DNA from 4 places in the Paenibacillus sp. NRS-1760 genome. Region 4 is predicted to be linked to each of the others. Evidence: riboswitches for the same ligand, from Rfam matches in the RefSeq annotation. Region 4 holds a riboswitch; each other region holds the start of a gene.

Region 1 (3,904 bases), on a different contig from region 4:
AAAGGCACGCTGGGTATACAGGATGTGACCGGCATGCCGATGATCTTGTTCTCCAAAGGCACTTGGTACAGGTTGTTGACCGACGAGCTGTTTGACAAATATCATCTTCAGCCGGATGTGCGAATGGAAATTGATTCGTTTGAAGCTATCCTTCGGTTGCTGCATACTTGCCGTGCTGCGACGCTCCTGCCTCAATCGTATATGCGCAATCAACTGCTTGAAGACAATGATCTTACCGTCATTCCCATTCGAGAACTTGAAGATACAAAACGTACCACCTCGCTCATTCATGCGGACTCGGCCGCCCTCAGCCCGTCCGTTCGCCTTTGGATCAACGAGCTTGCAGCAGGCTTCCCCAGCAAAAAGGACAGCAGCTTTTAAAATAGCTGCTGTCCTTCAGCATTTCCAATATTACACTTCCAAATCCATTTCAGCCTAATCTGCCTTTTCTAATGATAAGCCTCTTCCACTACATAAAAAAATTAACGGATAACGGATGCTTCGAAGTCTTCTATTTGCTCATTTGTTCCTATAATAACCATGACATCACGAAGTGAAAGGACATCCGTTGCTGTCGGTGCAATAATGATGCCATTGGGCTTATTTATGGCTACGATGCTGCATCCAAATCTAGCTCGCGGATTAAGATCATGCAATGACTTGCCATCCAAGCATTGCGGTACAGCAAGCTCGGCGATCGTATACTCTTTGGAAAGCTCGATATAATCTAATAGATTTGGGGATACTAGCTGATGCGCAACTCGAATACCCATATCGCGCTCAGGATAGACCACGCGGTCGACACCGATTTTCTCAAGCACCCGGCCATGCAGTTCAGTCAAAGCTTTCGCTACAACTTGCTTCACTTCCAAATCCTTAAGCAGTATGGTTGTCAAAATGCTGGATTGAATGTCATCGCCAATCGCGACAACTCCGCAATCAAAGTTTCTTACACCCAAGGAGCGCAGCGCTTCTTCATCCGTACAATCAGCTGATACAGCATAGGTTAGAATACCGCTCATGTCCTGAACGGCTTCCTCATCCTTATCTATTCCAAGCACCTCATGGCCAAGCTGGACGAGTTCGCGCCCTAAGCTCGAACCAAATCTCCCTAAGCCGATGATGACAAATTGTTTCTTTTTAATTCCCACTTGCAAAGTCTCCTATCCAATCGTAATTTTGCCCTCTGGATGCCGATAAAGCTCTTTCTCTGTACGAGGCCCAAGCGCGTATGCGAGCGTCAGGGGTCCAAGTCTTCCGGCAAACATGGTTAATGCAATGACTATTTTCCCAACAAGGCTCAGCTCTGGCGTAACACCAACGGATAATCCTACTGTTCCAAATGCTGATGTCGCTTCAAACAATAGCTTTATAAAAGCTTGATCCTCCGTCATCGACAAGATCATCGTTACAATAATGACAAGCGATAAAGAGATCAAAGTAATCGTGAGTGCTTTAAAAATTCTGTCTTTGCCTAATCTGTAACGGAAAAGAACGATGTCCTCTCGTCCTCTAATCATTGCAAATACAGCGCCGACCAACGTTGCAAAGGTTGTTGTTTTGATGCCGCCGCCCGTCGAGCCGGGCGAGGCGCCAATAAACATTAATATAATGGTGAAAAACATCGTCGCTTGCCGAATAGCCGTATAATCAAGCGTATTGGCTCCTGCCGTCCGCGGCGTTACCGACTGGAAGAACGAAGACAAAATTTTCCCGCCCCAGTCCAGAGAGCCCAGTGTCTTCGAATTCGAGAATTCAAAAATAAATATGACGAGTGTCCCTACTGCAATAAGCGTTCCTGTCATAGATAGCACGACCTTACTGTGCAGTGACAGCTTGCGGTTTTTGCGGAACTCCATCAGGTCCGACATAACAACAAAGCCGAGTCCACCCGATATGATCAGCATCATAGCTGCAATATTGACGACTGGATCAGATACGTATAAGGTCAAGCTGCGATAGTTCCCAAAAATATCAAAACCAGCATTGTTAAACAATGAAACCGCATGAAAGGCTCCAAAATAAATCGCTTTGCCCAGCGGCATATCAAATGCAAACCTCGAAGCAAACAACGCAGCGCCAATAAGCTCTATTGTCAATGAATACACAATAACGCGTCTAATCAAACGCACGATGCCTTCCATGCTCGACTGGTTCATGGATTCCTGCAGCAAAAGCCGCTCACGCAGCGAAATCCTCTTGCGAAGTACGAGCGCTACCAGCGTCGCCATCGTCATAAATCCGAGTCCACCAAGCTGGAACAGGCACATTAATATGATTTGACCCCATATAGAGAAATAAGTTCCAGTATCAACGACAACTAACCCTGTTACACAGGTTGCCGAAGTTGCCGTAAACAGCGCATCTATAAAAGGCAATCTCTCACCGCTTACCGATGCAAAAGGCATGGATAATAATAAGGCACCCAGCAATATAATAAGAGCGAATCCACTTACCAAAATACGCGGGGGTGACCACTTCAAAACATTCCAACTAACCTTCATCCATTTCCCTTCTTTTTGATTATGTCATATTGTCATTTTTGTTTTTAAGCATAAAAAAAAGCACTGGAAACTCAAGTGCTCGTGCGATGAGTCCTGTTCCAATACGCCTTCGAGGTTAGCTGACGGATTCGGGCCTGGACAGGCAGCCCTATTCAGCGGAAGAAGACGATGCTTCACCGCTAAAATTCACCCCATGCTATCTAATGTTAAACTGCTTTGCTTTCAGCAGGTTCATCCATTTAGACAACTTTATGGTTCCCCCGATTTCCTTAGGAAATTCGGCTATGCTATGCAATTAGTATGACGATAACGATTATAATCCCTAAGCACTCCTGATATAAAGGTGACGTTTATGACAAACAGGACGATATTAGCTCAAATTAGGGCAATGGGACGAACCAGCACATAGCTAGCTTGCTGGACATCGTTATTTCGCATTTTTTTGAAAACAAACGGTCATTTTCATTGGATAATTTAGGGATTCATATGTTAAGGTAATAAAATGAGCTATTTATTATGAAGACAGTTGAGGTGAAACTATGATTGATTCTATTAAACCCAATGAATGGAAACGATTTATATGGGCAGCAGTTGCTTGCTTTATTATTTATGGGGCCGTACAAATCGTTCCCATGATTACGGCTATCTCATCTGGCGAAATGAATACCAAGGTCATAACGAAATCAGCGGCGGAGGATAAGGCGTCTGCATTTGTTGAAAAAGAAACAGGCTTGAAGGTGAAATCGGCTAAAGCCGTACATCAAACCGATAAAATTATGAATGGCTACTTATCTAAATATGAGCTAGTCAAAGCATATACGGATAAATATGACCCTAGGTTTCCTACAGATACGTTTCAGGTTGATCTTAAATTCGCAAGCGGCGGCAGCGGATATGTTTATCTACATATGCATAGCGGGAAAGTCGTAGCTTGGAACTTGAAGCTTGAGGGGGAACAGCTATCAGATGCAGATAAAGCAAAAGAAGCTATTGCCTTCCTAACTGCAGGAAATTTCAGCGGTACTGAATTCATAGGCGGTCAAATATTGCCTAATGGCGACTGGCAGCCTAAGCCTCCTGCAGGTTATTCCATTAAAAATGCTCATCTTAACGTATTGGTTAACGCTCTTGTCGTGAATGACCGTACGATCATTACTAAATATAAACCGATATTCGAGGCTCCATCCGATTACATAAACTATGTAAAGAAACAAGATAAAATAGCTGGATACCTTACCTCTATCGGTTATCTGTTCATGAGCTTCGTTTTATTTGTCTTAGCTATTATTTACTCCGTTTTGTATCGAAAACATACATCCTTTAAATACGGAATCGTATTAACGATCATTTATTTAATTACTTATACGATCATGAATTTAAACGTTCTGGATGGTATCCGG
Region 2 (3,904 bases), on a different contig from region 4:
CAGCTGCCAGAGGATAAACGCACGAGATGGAGCCTCGGCGTTGTCCAACTAATTGAAGGACTGCTCGGGTCGCTGAGCTGGTAAGTAATTGCGTTCAAGGAGCGATAAACGATGAAAATACATTTGAAGCAAGGCTGGCGGTTAGCGGTGAAACATTTTTACATTGTTGTTTTATTATTTCTTTATCAGCTGATCTGGGGGTTCTTCCTTTACCGCTTCATTGATTCGGTCGTAGCTCCGCTGCTGCGGCGATATCCAAGCTCCGCTCCTTCAGAAGCAGCCGTTCAGCTATTCATGACCGAAGCACAATTCCAGCTGTTCAAGACCGATCTCATTAATCCTTACGTCTGGACGCTGGGCGGTCTCCTTGTTGCCCGAATGCTGATCACTCCCTTATTCAATGCCGGTCTATTCTATTCGTTAAATCAGTCCAGATCGAATGGAGGGACACGATTTCTAGAAGGCATTCGCAAAGCTTGGAAGCCTGTAGTTCTGCTTTACTGGATCGAGGTTATTTTATCTGTGGCTCCTGCTTGGTATGTGCTGCCGCGCTCACTGGATGCTCTGCTAGAGAGCGGCTCTATTCCAGAGCTACTGCAAACGGTGCTCCCTGGAGCCCTTCTATGGCTCCTATGGGGCACAGTACTGCATCTGCTGTTTCTAGCCATGCAATTCAGCGCTGCATCAGGAGGAAGCATATTCCGTTCCTTATGGCACGCTCTCCAAAATTTCCTCACCTATGCAGCTGTGTCGCTCATCATGTGGGGGATTGGAGCGGCTGCTGGGCTTGTGGTGACAAGTCTCTCCATGCTTTGGGCCGGGCTAATTGCACTTATCCTGCATCAAGGCTATTATCTCATTCAAACACTGATGAAGGTTTGGACGATTGCCGCGCAATATGACTTTTTGGAAACGAAAAGAATGTAGCAAACCAAAAAAGCCTTCAGCGTCCTCTAGATGCTGAAGCAAAAATAAACCTTCATTCCACGCTTTGCTGTGGTGTGGAGGTTTTTTTTACAACTAACCGCAACTAAATGATGGCAGTTCTGTATAAATAACTGAAAGAAAATCAAAAATGGGGGATATTCACAAATGATGCGTAAAAAACTAGTTATTATATCCATGGTATTGCTCTTATCGGGCGGTTCATTGGTTGCAGCAGACAAACTATTTCAGAAGGTAACGCTCCTTTATAATAATAAGCAATCCACTGACGATGCTGTCGTTGTGGATGATAAGGTTTATATTAGTATTCGTTCTTTAAGCGACAGCCTCCAAGCCTTCGTCCAATGGAAGAGCAGTGATAAGAAGCTCATTATTCAAAAGCCCAATGTGCATATGTTTCTAATGAACGAGAAGCGAGCTATGTTCGGACAGGTTGATAAAGGCAGTGTTCAGAAATTTTTAGTGCAAGCGCAAATCGATAATTTGAATATGGCGATTTCAGAGTTCAAAGTGACCATCGTTGATCCTAATGATAAGGAAACGACAATCGACAGCCGCAGCCAGGATGATGATGATTTTAAAGAGTTCGTCGAAAAAGACACCTTTTGGTTCAGCTCCAAGCTCGTTTCCTACGATTTTAAAAATGCTGGAAAATACAAGGTACAGTTTTGGATGCAGCAAAAAAACAACGATCCACAGCTCATTTCTGAAAAAATCGTTACTGCAAAATAAAACTTTTTTTCGATTGCCCAAAGGGGGCTGTTCTCATGAACAGCCTCCTTTGTCTATTTCTGCCGCTCTATCTGGAGCAGCAGCTAGGCTGTCTGAATCTACGCTTATTCACGAGTGATATAGATGAGATTTTTCTAATTTATTAGGAGCAAAATAGTGAAATACCGCCGTTTACGGCACTTTAAGCTAGTCCTTGCGATATAGCACCTAAAGGACAAATAGGTATATTTTACACAACATCCACATAATTAATGAAATTGACTCCATGTATTTAGTTAGAAAGCACTACTATGGCGTGTTTATATTACAGAAAGAACGGTTTAACGAAGCAAATTGTCAAAAGGTTACATGAGAATTATTAGAAATTGCCACTAAAGGCAGGAGATCATTGAAAATAATCGAATATTTCTCAAAGCAATAAAAAAACTGCCTAATTCCCTATTGGGATACGGGGGAACCACTTTGGGTGAATTGATTCCGACGTTTGAGTTTTTTTCAAACGCCCGAGGAATCATAGGGAGCCTTCAACCGAACCCCACAGCTAACCTCGTCGGCATTGGAAGGAGTTTCACAATTGAAGAAGATTACCGCATTAATCCTGGGTCTCGTTCTCGTGCTCGCTTTTCAAGCGGGAAGCGCTTTCGCTGACTCAAAATTGAACGGAATTGTTAATGATCTTATTGGCACTCCGTACAAAAGCGGCGGAACGTCGTCGAAAGGTTTTGATTGCTCCGGCTTCACGAGCTATGTGTTCGAGAAAATGGGCATTGAGCTTTCACGTACTTCTGGTTCGCAAGCAAAAGAAGGTACAAAGGTCGCTAAGGCTGACCTCATTGCGGGAGATCTTGTGTTCTTCGACACAGTTGGCGGCAATAATAGCGCCGTATCCCATGTTGGCATTTACATTGGAGATGGAAAGTTTGTACATTCATCCTCGAGCAGAGGCGTTGTAACTGACAAACTTAACTCCGAGTACTATGAGGGACGATATGTAACTGCTCGTCGTATCATGGATGCTGATTCATACCAAGCCAACGTTGACGTAAAATAGAGCAACCTAATCCCTCTTCTTGAGGATTGAACGGGTAGACTCATCTAGCAAAGCCGCAGTTTTTTGTCCTCTGACGACAAATGACTTGCGGCTTTGCTGTTTCATTCCAGCTGGAATGCGGCCGTTCACTGTTGCGCTTATGGAAGGAGCTATCACTGATGTATTTGTTTATTCACCGCAAGGATTTGCGTATTGCAGATTTGCGCGCTTTTGATTATTTGAAGAAAAAAGAGAAACAAGGCATTCATTTGCTAATCATAGATCCCGTTATTACAGGAGATGGCCGTTTAACTAGTCATAGCGGTCGAAATTTCATGGCGCAAGCCGCCTCGCTTCTGCACAGCTATTCTAATGCAGGAAAGGAACTGCATGTGCTTTATGGTAATCCTGCTGCGATCACCGAAGCACTGCTGCATGAGCATCCTATTGATGAGGTTATTGTTCATACAGACTATACGCCTTACTCACGGCAGCGAGATGAGCAGCTTGGGCTAATCACACGCAGCCTTGGCCGCCGCTGGATGTCTATTGCCGATTCACCTCTTGCTGATCTAGATGCTTTCCCGGCATTTGCTCGAAAAATGGAGCCATACAAGGTTTTCACACCCTTTTATCGCAAGTGGAGCAGCTTTATGCTGGAGTGCTATAGCCCAATGAGTGAAACGACGATTCATGAGCTTGCTACCTTAAGCGAAATTAATGCCAAGGTTGCGTTGTCCTTCGCTTTGCCCGAATCCGTTTCATGCGCCCTAGGCGGCACAAACGTGCAAGGATCGTCCAAAGGATTATCCAAGCTGGAACGGTTCGTACGAGAACGCCTTGCCTCTTATTCGGAGAGCAGGGACGCTTATGCCGACGATCATACAAGCCAGCTTGCACGTTTCCTTAATACGGGCGCCATCTCCGCCCGCCAAGCCTACGAAATGACCCAAGGGCTTCCGGGGTCTGAATCATGGGTAAGGCAGCTGGCATGGCGTGATTTTTATTTATATCAAGCGATGTATCATGATGATTTTTTTCGTTACGAGCAGCTCGCTGATATGTCCAAGCTCTCAGATGCTCATCTAGAAGCATGGGCTGCAGCTGCCACCGGCATTCCAATCATTGATGCGGCCATGACGCAGCTCAATCGTACAGGTGAGCTGCCCAACCGCTTGCGAATGGTAACAGCTATGT
Region 3 (3,904 bases), on a different contig from region 4:
TATCTGTACGGAACGTCCCGATTGTTTCTGGAACAGGCTGCTTGCGAACAAGAGATCCTGCAACCGCAAGCATCGCAATCATCGAAATATAACGGCCGGTCAGCATGACTAGCCCAGTACTAATATTCCAGAACGGCGTATTGTCGCCTAATCCCTCAAAGCCGGAGCCATTATTCGCTGCCGATGACGTATATTCGTAAAGCACCTGGCTAATGCCGTGGAACCCTGGATTCGTTATCGCCCCGTGACCCAAATCCGTCATAAAAGCAATGGCGGTAGGCACTAATATAATGAAGGGATGAACTAGAATTGCTATCGCTATCAGTTTCATTTCTCGCGGCTCTACTTTTCGTCCCAGAAACTCTGGCGTTCGCCCGACCATCAGCCCGCATATAAACACAGCTAGTATGGCGTACATGAGCATATTGATAAGCCCTACTCCCTTGCCTCCAAAGACGACATTAAGCATCATTTCAGCAAGCGGGACCAAGCCGCCAAGCGGTGTAAGCGTGTCATGCATATTGTTGACGGTACCCGTTGTCGCAGCGGCTGTTACCGTTGTGAACAGTGCTGATTGCGCGATACCGAACCTTACTTCCTTGCCTTCCATGCTTCCTTGAGTAGCGTCGATTCCTAGTGCGCTCATTGCAGGATTGCCTGTTTTCTCCGATGTGTAAGCAAGGCTTAGAAACACTAGAAACAAACACATCATGGCGGAGAATACAACCCAGCCCTGCTTTTTGTTTTTAGCAAAAAGCCCAAATGCATAAGGCAGTGAAGCCGGCAACGCCCACATCGACAAGATTTGAATCACATTCGTTAATGGATTTGGGTTTTCAAATGGATGAGCCGAGTTCACTCCAAAAAAACCGCCGCCGTTTGTGCCCAAATGTTTGATGGATTCAAGCGAAGCTACAGGACCAATTGCAATTTGCTGCATGGCTCCCTCTAGCGTTTTAATTGTGAATGTCGGATCAAGCGTTTGCGGCACCTGAAGAGCGACAAGCACTAGCGTGATAATAAAGGAAATCGGAAGAAAAATTCTTGTGTGTGCTTTTACAAAATCCTCGAAAAAGTTGCCGATCGTCGTTCCTTTACTCGTAATCCCACGAACAAACGCGATGGCAACCGAGAAGCCCGTCGCCGCTGACGTGAACATCATCATCATGATGACCGCCATTTGGGAGAAATAAGATAAGGCACTCTCCCCGCTGTAATGCTGAAGATTCGTATTGGTAATAAAGCTGATGACTGTATTGAAAGTCAGTGTAGGCTCCATGGCTGCCATGCCATTTGGATTAAACGGCAGCGCATTTTGGAACCGCAATATCAAATAGCTGAAAGCAACTAAAATTAAATTGGTTGCAACAAAGCTGAGTGCGTATATCTTCCAGCTCATGCCCTCTCTTTTTTTGAGACCAATAAGCTTAAATATAAATCGCTCCGTCCCTCCGAATACTTTGTCTAACCGATTGTGTTCATTTGAGAACACATGATAGACGTAAGTACCAAGCGGCTTAACTAACAATACAAGAACGGCAATGACGATAAGCAATTGTAAAATATCCATCTTGTAAATCCCCCTCTATTAAAACTTCTCCGGATGAATTAACGCATAAATCAGATAAACGAAAACAAATACAGCCACTATCGCTATGACAGTCATTGGCCCTCGCCCCCTGTTTTCTCAATAACACTGGAGCACCAAGTTAAAAATCCGTAAAATAAACCGAAGCTAGCTAACAACGCCCCGAACATATAAAAATCCTGCATGTAAACCCCTCCTGCATTATTTGTTGCTTAATAGAAAACCGACTTCACCGGTATGAGAGAATACGATATGATCCGCTCCGAGCCCCTTGTAAATAGCCCTTGGATTCCATTGTTGTGTGATGACGTAAATGGACTTTGAGGTCCAAGCTCTGCAGCACTGAACAAAGCGGCAGCTAAGCGCCAAGCTGCTCTCGAATATAAATACCTCGCTAATGTTCATCGAAGGAACATTCCAGCTTTGACGATCATTCGTATTGATATACAAAACATTGCTGATGCCCTGCTTGCGAAGCTGTTTTTGTTCCTGTTTGCTATTGGTCAAAACGATAAATTTTAATTGATGAAACTGCAAAGTTCGTATAAATGATTGGCCGGCCTCGTTTAGACCAGCTACAATAATATGCTCTTCCTGCAACCGAATTCTCCTCCATATGGTAAAAAAGGCAACAAAAAAGAAGCCTTGGGATAAGAGGAACTTTTCCCGCGGCTTCTTTGCCCGCAGCAGAATAAGCCGCGGGAAGCACGATGGCTGTTGCCTCTCTCGAGTACACTTACGAGGTTAGCTGTCGGATTCGGGCCTTGAGAGTTGCCCTACGCTTGATCATTTTCAAGCGATTCACCCCATGAAGCGAAATCGTGATTACACACGAATCGTTCGTTGGTTCCCCCGTTCCTGCTGCTGCAGGACTCAGCGTTTTCTTACATTTTGTAGCAAATAAAGCTTTTTTGGGCACAAAAAACCACAGAGGTCTATGACACTCTGCGGTCGAAGTTAATCGATCACAAGCTTCATCATTCCTCTCTCGGTCCACGCTTACGAGGTTAGCTGTCGGATTCGGGCGGTGAGAGTCGCCCTACTTTGACCGGTATCCATGGCACCTGTCAAAGATTCACCCCTGCTCTGCGTTTGTTCGACTCTCACATCGAACAGGCGCATCGCGTCATTATTGGTTCCCCCGCTTCCGCTTTCACGGAAACTCAGCGATCAGTAAATCGAAACTTATTTATAAATCCTGTATCGAATATTACTCCTCGCTATAAATACTGTAAAGGCAGCCTGCTACCTAATTTAGCCAGTTTCAGCCTTGCAGAGCGATTCGCAACGCTTACATTCATTTCGATCTCTCGATATCTCACTATTTCTCAATTTTACTCTTGTTTTCAAAAATAGTGTTCATTCCCTTTCTAACGATTTTATGCGTGAATAATCAGATTTCTCTATAATCGAGAATGGAAGAGAATAAACGAGTATTTCGAAGAATAAATATCTTTTTGCTGCCATAACGAATGGATTTCTTTTAATATGGCATATGGCTGCCTTTTCACGATATACCACAGTTTTACAATATTGCATTTCGGGTTTACCATAGACGGCAAGCCAATATGGCTGAGTATTATCGGTGAATTATTCAAATCGAGGAGAGATCTCATTGATGTCTACACCAGTTGAAGTACCCTTACCAAGCTTGGATAATCATCCTGCTGCCTTGTTTGAAATTAAACGAATTCAAATGTTTGTGCTGCCGGCTTCCATGCTTGAATCGAATGGTTACCGTGTTTGCCTAAGACTCTCCACTGCTGGTGGTCATGGCTGGAGTGAGCTGTTTATTAAAAAATCCGAGAAGCCTCGCGACTGGATCAGATGGAGCAGTATGCTGCTAAGGTTCATCGGCACACTTCCTCTTGCGTCACCTTTTGTTTTTCAAACAGATCCAATGATGAAGGACGAGCGTATATATCATTTGTTTGCAGCCGCTGCATTGCATATAGAATCCAATCATTACTCTTTTCCAAACTGTGAATATGACCGTGAAGAGCATACTTTATTTAAACAAGCTATCTCCTATGTATCGTTATTTTAAGCACTTCTGATTTACAGATGCGCTAATGAAGGGTATAATTAAGAGTAAACTATTTACGCTGAATTTTTCGAATGAAAAAGCGGGGGAACCATCGCGATCGACCGAAATCGATTCGCAAGGGGTGAATCCAGGGATTTGTAACCCTGGTAGGGCTTTCTCTCTAGCCCGAATCCGACAGCTAACCTCGTAAGCGAATAAAGGAGAGATGTATATGTTGACAAATTGTGCACGAAATCTGCATCTTTTTACGGAACAGACCCCTTATTTAT
Region 4 (3,904 bases):
CTGATCTGATTGTGTCTAATCTTGAGGCAATTCCAGCGCATCAGACACTGCTGCAGCATCATCCGAAATCGGCCGACCGCGTAAAGGATTTAGCTAAATACGAGCCTACTGTGTCAGGACTTGTGCTGCTTCTTGGCGTGGATAAAGTGTATGAACAGCTTCTGCACCATAATTTCTTCTTCTCTGAAGATCCAGATAAAGAGTTCAACGATATATTTGTCGAAGGCAAACCTACAGATGATCCAACAGTGTACATCGGGGTTTCAAGCAAAACCGATCCTGGACAGGCGCCGCAGGGCAAAGAAAATCTATTTGTGCTTACTCATGTGCCGCCGCTCAAACCTGGAGAAAGCTTCGAGTCACAGATGGCGGCTTACAGAGACCTAGTTCTGAATAAGCTCGAACGTATGGGATTAACGGAGCTGAGACAGCACATTGAGTTTGAATATACGTTCACTCCAGATGATATTCAGCAGCTTTATGGTTCTAATGGCGGTTCCATCTACGGCATCGTAACGGACCGCAAGCTTAACGGAGGCTTCAAAATCCCAAGCAAAAGCAAGCTGCTCGATAATCTATATTTCGTTGGCGGATCAACGCACCCCGGTGGCGGCGTCCCGATGGTCACTTTATCCGGACAACTCACCGCTGACCTCATTAAAGAGCAATTGAGCATTGCTGCAAAATCCGTCATGTAGGCAGATTCAATTCATATAAAAAAATCTCTAATCCGTTATCGCGGATTAGAGGTTTTTATCAATTGATTAATTATTAAATAAGTTCAAGGACCATTCCGCCTAATGCACCGGCCACAACAATCATCCAAGGTGGAAGCTTCCAAAAAACAAGCATAATAAACAATACGGCAGCCAGCATAAAATCACCTGACTCTACTATCGCGCTAGTCCAAAGCGGATCATACAGTGCAGCCAGCAATATGCCAACTACAGCGGCGTTAACGCCAACTAATGCACCTTGGATTTTTGAGTTATTTCGCAACATATTCCAAAACGGCAATGTTCCAGCAACGAGAAGAAATGCCGGTAAAAAAATTGCAGTAGTTGCAACAATGGCTCCAGTTAATCCACCAGAGAGAGTACCAAGATAACTAGCGAATGTAAAAAGTGGTCCAGGAACAGCCTGCGCAGCGCTATAACCTGCTAAAAAATCCGATTCATTAACCCATCCGGTAAAGACAACTTCATTCTCAAGTAGCGGCAGCACAACATGTCCGCCTCCAAACACCAGTGAGCCTGCACGATAATAGCTATCGAACATCGCAATCCATTCCATATTTCCCCATTGCCTTAGAAATGGCAAAACAATTAGAAGCGTGAGAAATATAACGAGGCAGGAGATCGCAAGGGAACGGCTAATTCGAATGTTCAGATCAGGAGTTCCCTCGACTGTTTTCATACGATATAACCATACCCCGATCAGTCCAGCTGCAGCAATAATGATCACTTGACTATAGGCCGCTTGCCAATATAACGTTACCGCAGCAGCGATGACTGCTATCGTAGCTCTATTTCGATCCGGTGTTAGTTTCTGCCCCATCCCTAGAATGGCATGAGCAACGATGGCCACCGCTACAATTTTCAATCCATGAATCCAACCTGTGTTTCCAAGATCAAATCCTTGCAGCAGAAAAGCAAAGGCCACTAATGCAATGATCGATGGCAGTGTGAACCCTAACCAAGCCACTAGTCCGCCCAATAACCCAGCCCTAACTATCCCTATACCGATCCCAACTTGACTGCTGGCTGGCCCGGGTAGAAACTGACATAAAGCAACGAGGTCTGCATAACTTCTTTCATCCATCCATTTACGGCGACGAATATACTCATTGTGAAAATAACCCAGATGGGCTATCGGACCTCCAAATGAGGTAAGTCCTAGTTTAGTAGATACAGCCAGTACCTCTACCAAAGATGCGATTGTTCCTCTTTTCAATCCTATAGCCTCATTCCATTACTCATGATACTTACATTGTAAGCTTGCGAATTATTGACTTACAACCCTTTAACAAATACTTAATAAATGGTTACATAAAAAAAACCACCTCGTAAGGTGGTTTGTAAAATCATTACGCTTTATTTAGACTCCATCATCGCAGCAAATGTATCTTCCGTTACGACACGCCTTGCTGTTACATAACGCTTTGCGTAATAAGAATCGTTAAGATTTGTAATCGTAACCCCTTTGCTTGTAGAAGAATGAGCAAATTTACCATCCCCAATATAAATGCCCGCATGAGAAACGCCTTTGCCGCTTGTGTTGAAGAACACTAGATCACCCACGCGTAGTTCATCTTTATTGACCTCTGTGCCTGTGTCTGATTGCGATTGAGATGTTCTAGGCAGCTTAACATCAAATTGATTAAAAATATGTAGAATAAAACCCGAGCAGTCAAACCCTTTGCTCGTTGTGCCTCCCCATTTATAAGGAGTTCCAACAACCTCGCTTATGGAATTCGTAAGCACTGACTTGTCCGACTTATCTGCAAGCACGCTTCCTCCTCCAGTAAGCAGCAGCAAGCAGGATAACAATAAAATAAAACCCTTCTTCAAAACAACTTCTCCCTTCGGTGCCTACGAGGTTAGCTTATGGGTTCGGTTGAAGATCCCTATGCTTAAATAAATACATTAAGCAATTCACCCTGGGTGGTTCCCCCGTTTCCGATATACAGAACTCGGCATGTGAATAAACCTTATAGTATCGTTAAATTCGATTGTTTTTACCATAATCCTGCAATTGGTTTATTAGAATACTTTCATTTTTCTTCATTATTAATATTTATTTAGCTGTTCACTACATGATTTTTGTCAAAGGTGCTGATTTTTTTGTCATTAAAATAGATGAATTTGCAATCACAATTTCAAAATATAACGGTTTAAACACAAAAAAAGAGTATCCGTATTTTCATACAGTTACTCTTTCTAGTTAAGCAAGTTTCGCCAAAATATCGACCTTTTGCCAAGAACGTCTCCTCCATCTGTAGAGCATCAGTAAAGCTCTTATCCATTCATCGATTGAAAAGGCCAACCATATTCCTACCAACCCCATGTCGAACACAATCCCGAACACGTATGCAAGCGGTACACTAATCCCCCACATGGATACTAACCCGGCAGCAACTGGAAATTTCACATCTCCAGCCGCATTTAGACAACTGATAAGCACCATGTTGCAAGCCCGAGCCGGCTCCAGCATAATCGATAACAACATGAGCTGCTTGCCTAACAATATAATTTCTGCATCATTAGTAAAGAGGCTGAGCAATAGACCTGAGAAGCTATAGATGAAAATACCAAGCGCAAGCGAAATGACAAACGCCAGCTTCAAACTTTGAATACTGGATCGATAAGCATCATCCTTCTGATGGGCTCCAATCAGATGTCCAACAATAATTTGCGTTCCTTGACCTATTGCCATTGAAAAAACAAAAACAAAAGAAGTTATGCTCTGCGAATAAATTTTTGTCGTTAACGCTGCCGTACCGATCAGCGTGATTAGATATGTGATTACAACCTGTGAAAGATTATAAGAAACATGCTCACCTGCCGAAGGAATACCTAGTTTAAATATAAGGCCAATATTTTTTCTTTGAATCTTAAATGGACTAATCAAGCCAACCTTATACTCCAAGCTTCGAATACATAATATCAAATAAGCGATCATCCCTATGGCACGGGTTATCCATGTAGATGCTGCTACTCCTTCTACACCTAAATTAGGTAAGCCGAAGGGCTCCATCAGCACCAGATAATTTAAAGTAATATGCAGTACATTTATCCCCAATGCGATGAACATCATTTCTTTCACAATACCGCGGCATCGTAAAATAGTACCTAACGTCATGCTGATTGCTGTGATGAAGACGGAGCTGCCGACAATCGATAAA

The links. Region 4 has a riboswitch for cyclic di-AMP ahead of ACIFSR_RS16940 (C40 family peptidase). Riboswitches for the same ligand answer to the same signal wherever they lie in the genome.
Region 1: another riboswitch for cyclic di-AMP. It lies ahead of ACIFSR_RS22490 (TrkH family potassium uptake protein); the one in region 4 lies ahead of ACIFSR_RS16940 (C40 family peptidase).
Region 2: another riboswitch for cyclic di-AMP. It lies ahead of ACIFSR_RS00205 (C40 family peptidase); the one in region 4 lies ahead of ACIFSR_RS16940 (C40 family peptidase).
Region 3: another riboswitch for cyclic di-AMP. It lies ahead of ACIFSR_RS12070 (NAD-binding protein); the one in region 4 lies ahead of ACIFSR_RS16940 (C40 family peptidase).

The regions. Positions count from the first base shown of each region.
Region 1 covers NZ_JBITPK010000014.1:699,113-703,016, reverse strand. Annotated here, with positions in the region: gene ACIFSR_RS22500 (LysR family transcriptional regulator) at 1-381, shown strand, start outside; gene ACIFSR_RS22495 (potassium channel family protein) at 483-1,145, opposite strand; gene ACIFSR_RS22490 (TrkH family potassium uptake protein) at 1,164-2,504, opposite strand; cyclic di-AMP (ydaO/yuaA leader) riboswitch at 2,594-2,798, opposite strand; gene ACIFSR_RS22485 (CPBP family intramembrane glutamic endopeptidase) at 3,044-3,904, shown strand, end outside.
Region 2 covers NZ_JBITPK010000002.1:40,712-44,615, forward strand. Annotated here, with positions in the region: gene ACIFSR_RS00190 (M1 family metallopeptidase) at 1-84, shown strand, start outside; gene ACIFSR_RS00195 (hypothetical protein) at 112-927, shown strand; gene ACIFSR_RS00200 (hypothetical protein) at 1,093-1,677, shown strand; cyclic di-AMP (ydaO/yuaA leader) riboswitch at 2,095-2,248, shown strand; gene ACIFSR_RS00205 (C40 family peptidase) at 2,252-2,728, shown strand; gene ACIFSR_RS00210 (deoxyribodipyrimidine photo-lyase) at 2,887-3,904, shown strand, end outside.
Region 3 covers NZ_JBITPK010000010.1:226,391-230,294, reverse strand. Annotated here, with positions in the region: gene kdpA (potassium-transporting ATPase subunit KdpA) at 1-1,570, opposite strand, end outside; gene kdpF (K(+)-transporting ATPase subunit F) at 1,589-1,666, opposite strand; gene ACIFSR_RS12070 (NAD-binding protein) at 1,790-2,188, opposite strand; cyclic di-AMP (ydaO/yuaA leader) riboswitch at 2,307-2,477, opposite strand; cyclic di-AMP (ydaO/yuaA leader) riboswitch at 2,569-2,767, opposite strand; gene ACIFSR_RS12065 (hypothetical protein) at 3,207-3,635, shown strand; cyclic di-AMP (ydaO/yuaA leader) riboswitch at 3,682-3,843, shown strand; gene ACIFSR_RS12060 (hypothetical protein) at 3,847-3,904, shown strand, end outside.
Region 4 covers NZ_JBITPK010000013.1:312,692-316,595, reverse strand. Annotated here, with positions in the region: gene ACIFSR_RS16950 (phytoene desaturase family protein) at 1-698, shown strand, start outside; gene ACIFSR_RS16945 (chromate transporter) at 772-1,959, opposite strand; gene ACIFSR_RS16940 (C40 family peptidase) at 2,094-2,570, opposite strand; cyclic di-AMP (ydaO/yuaA leader) riboswitch at 2,574-2,708, opposite strand; gene ACIFSR_RS16935 (MATE family efflux transporter) at 2,944-3,904, opposite strand, start outside.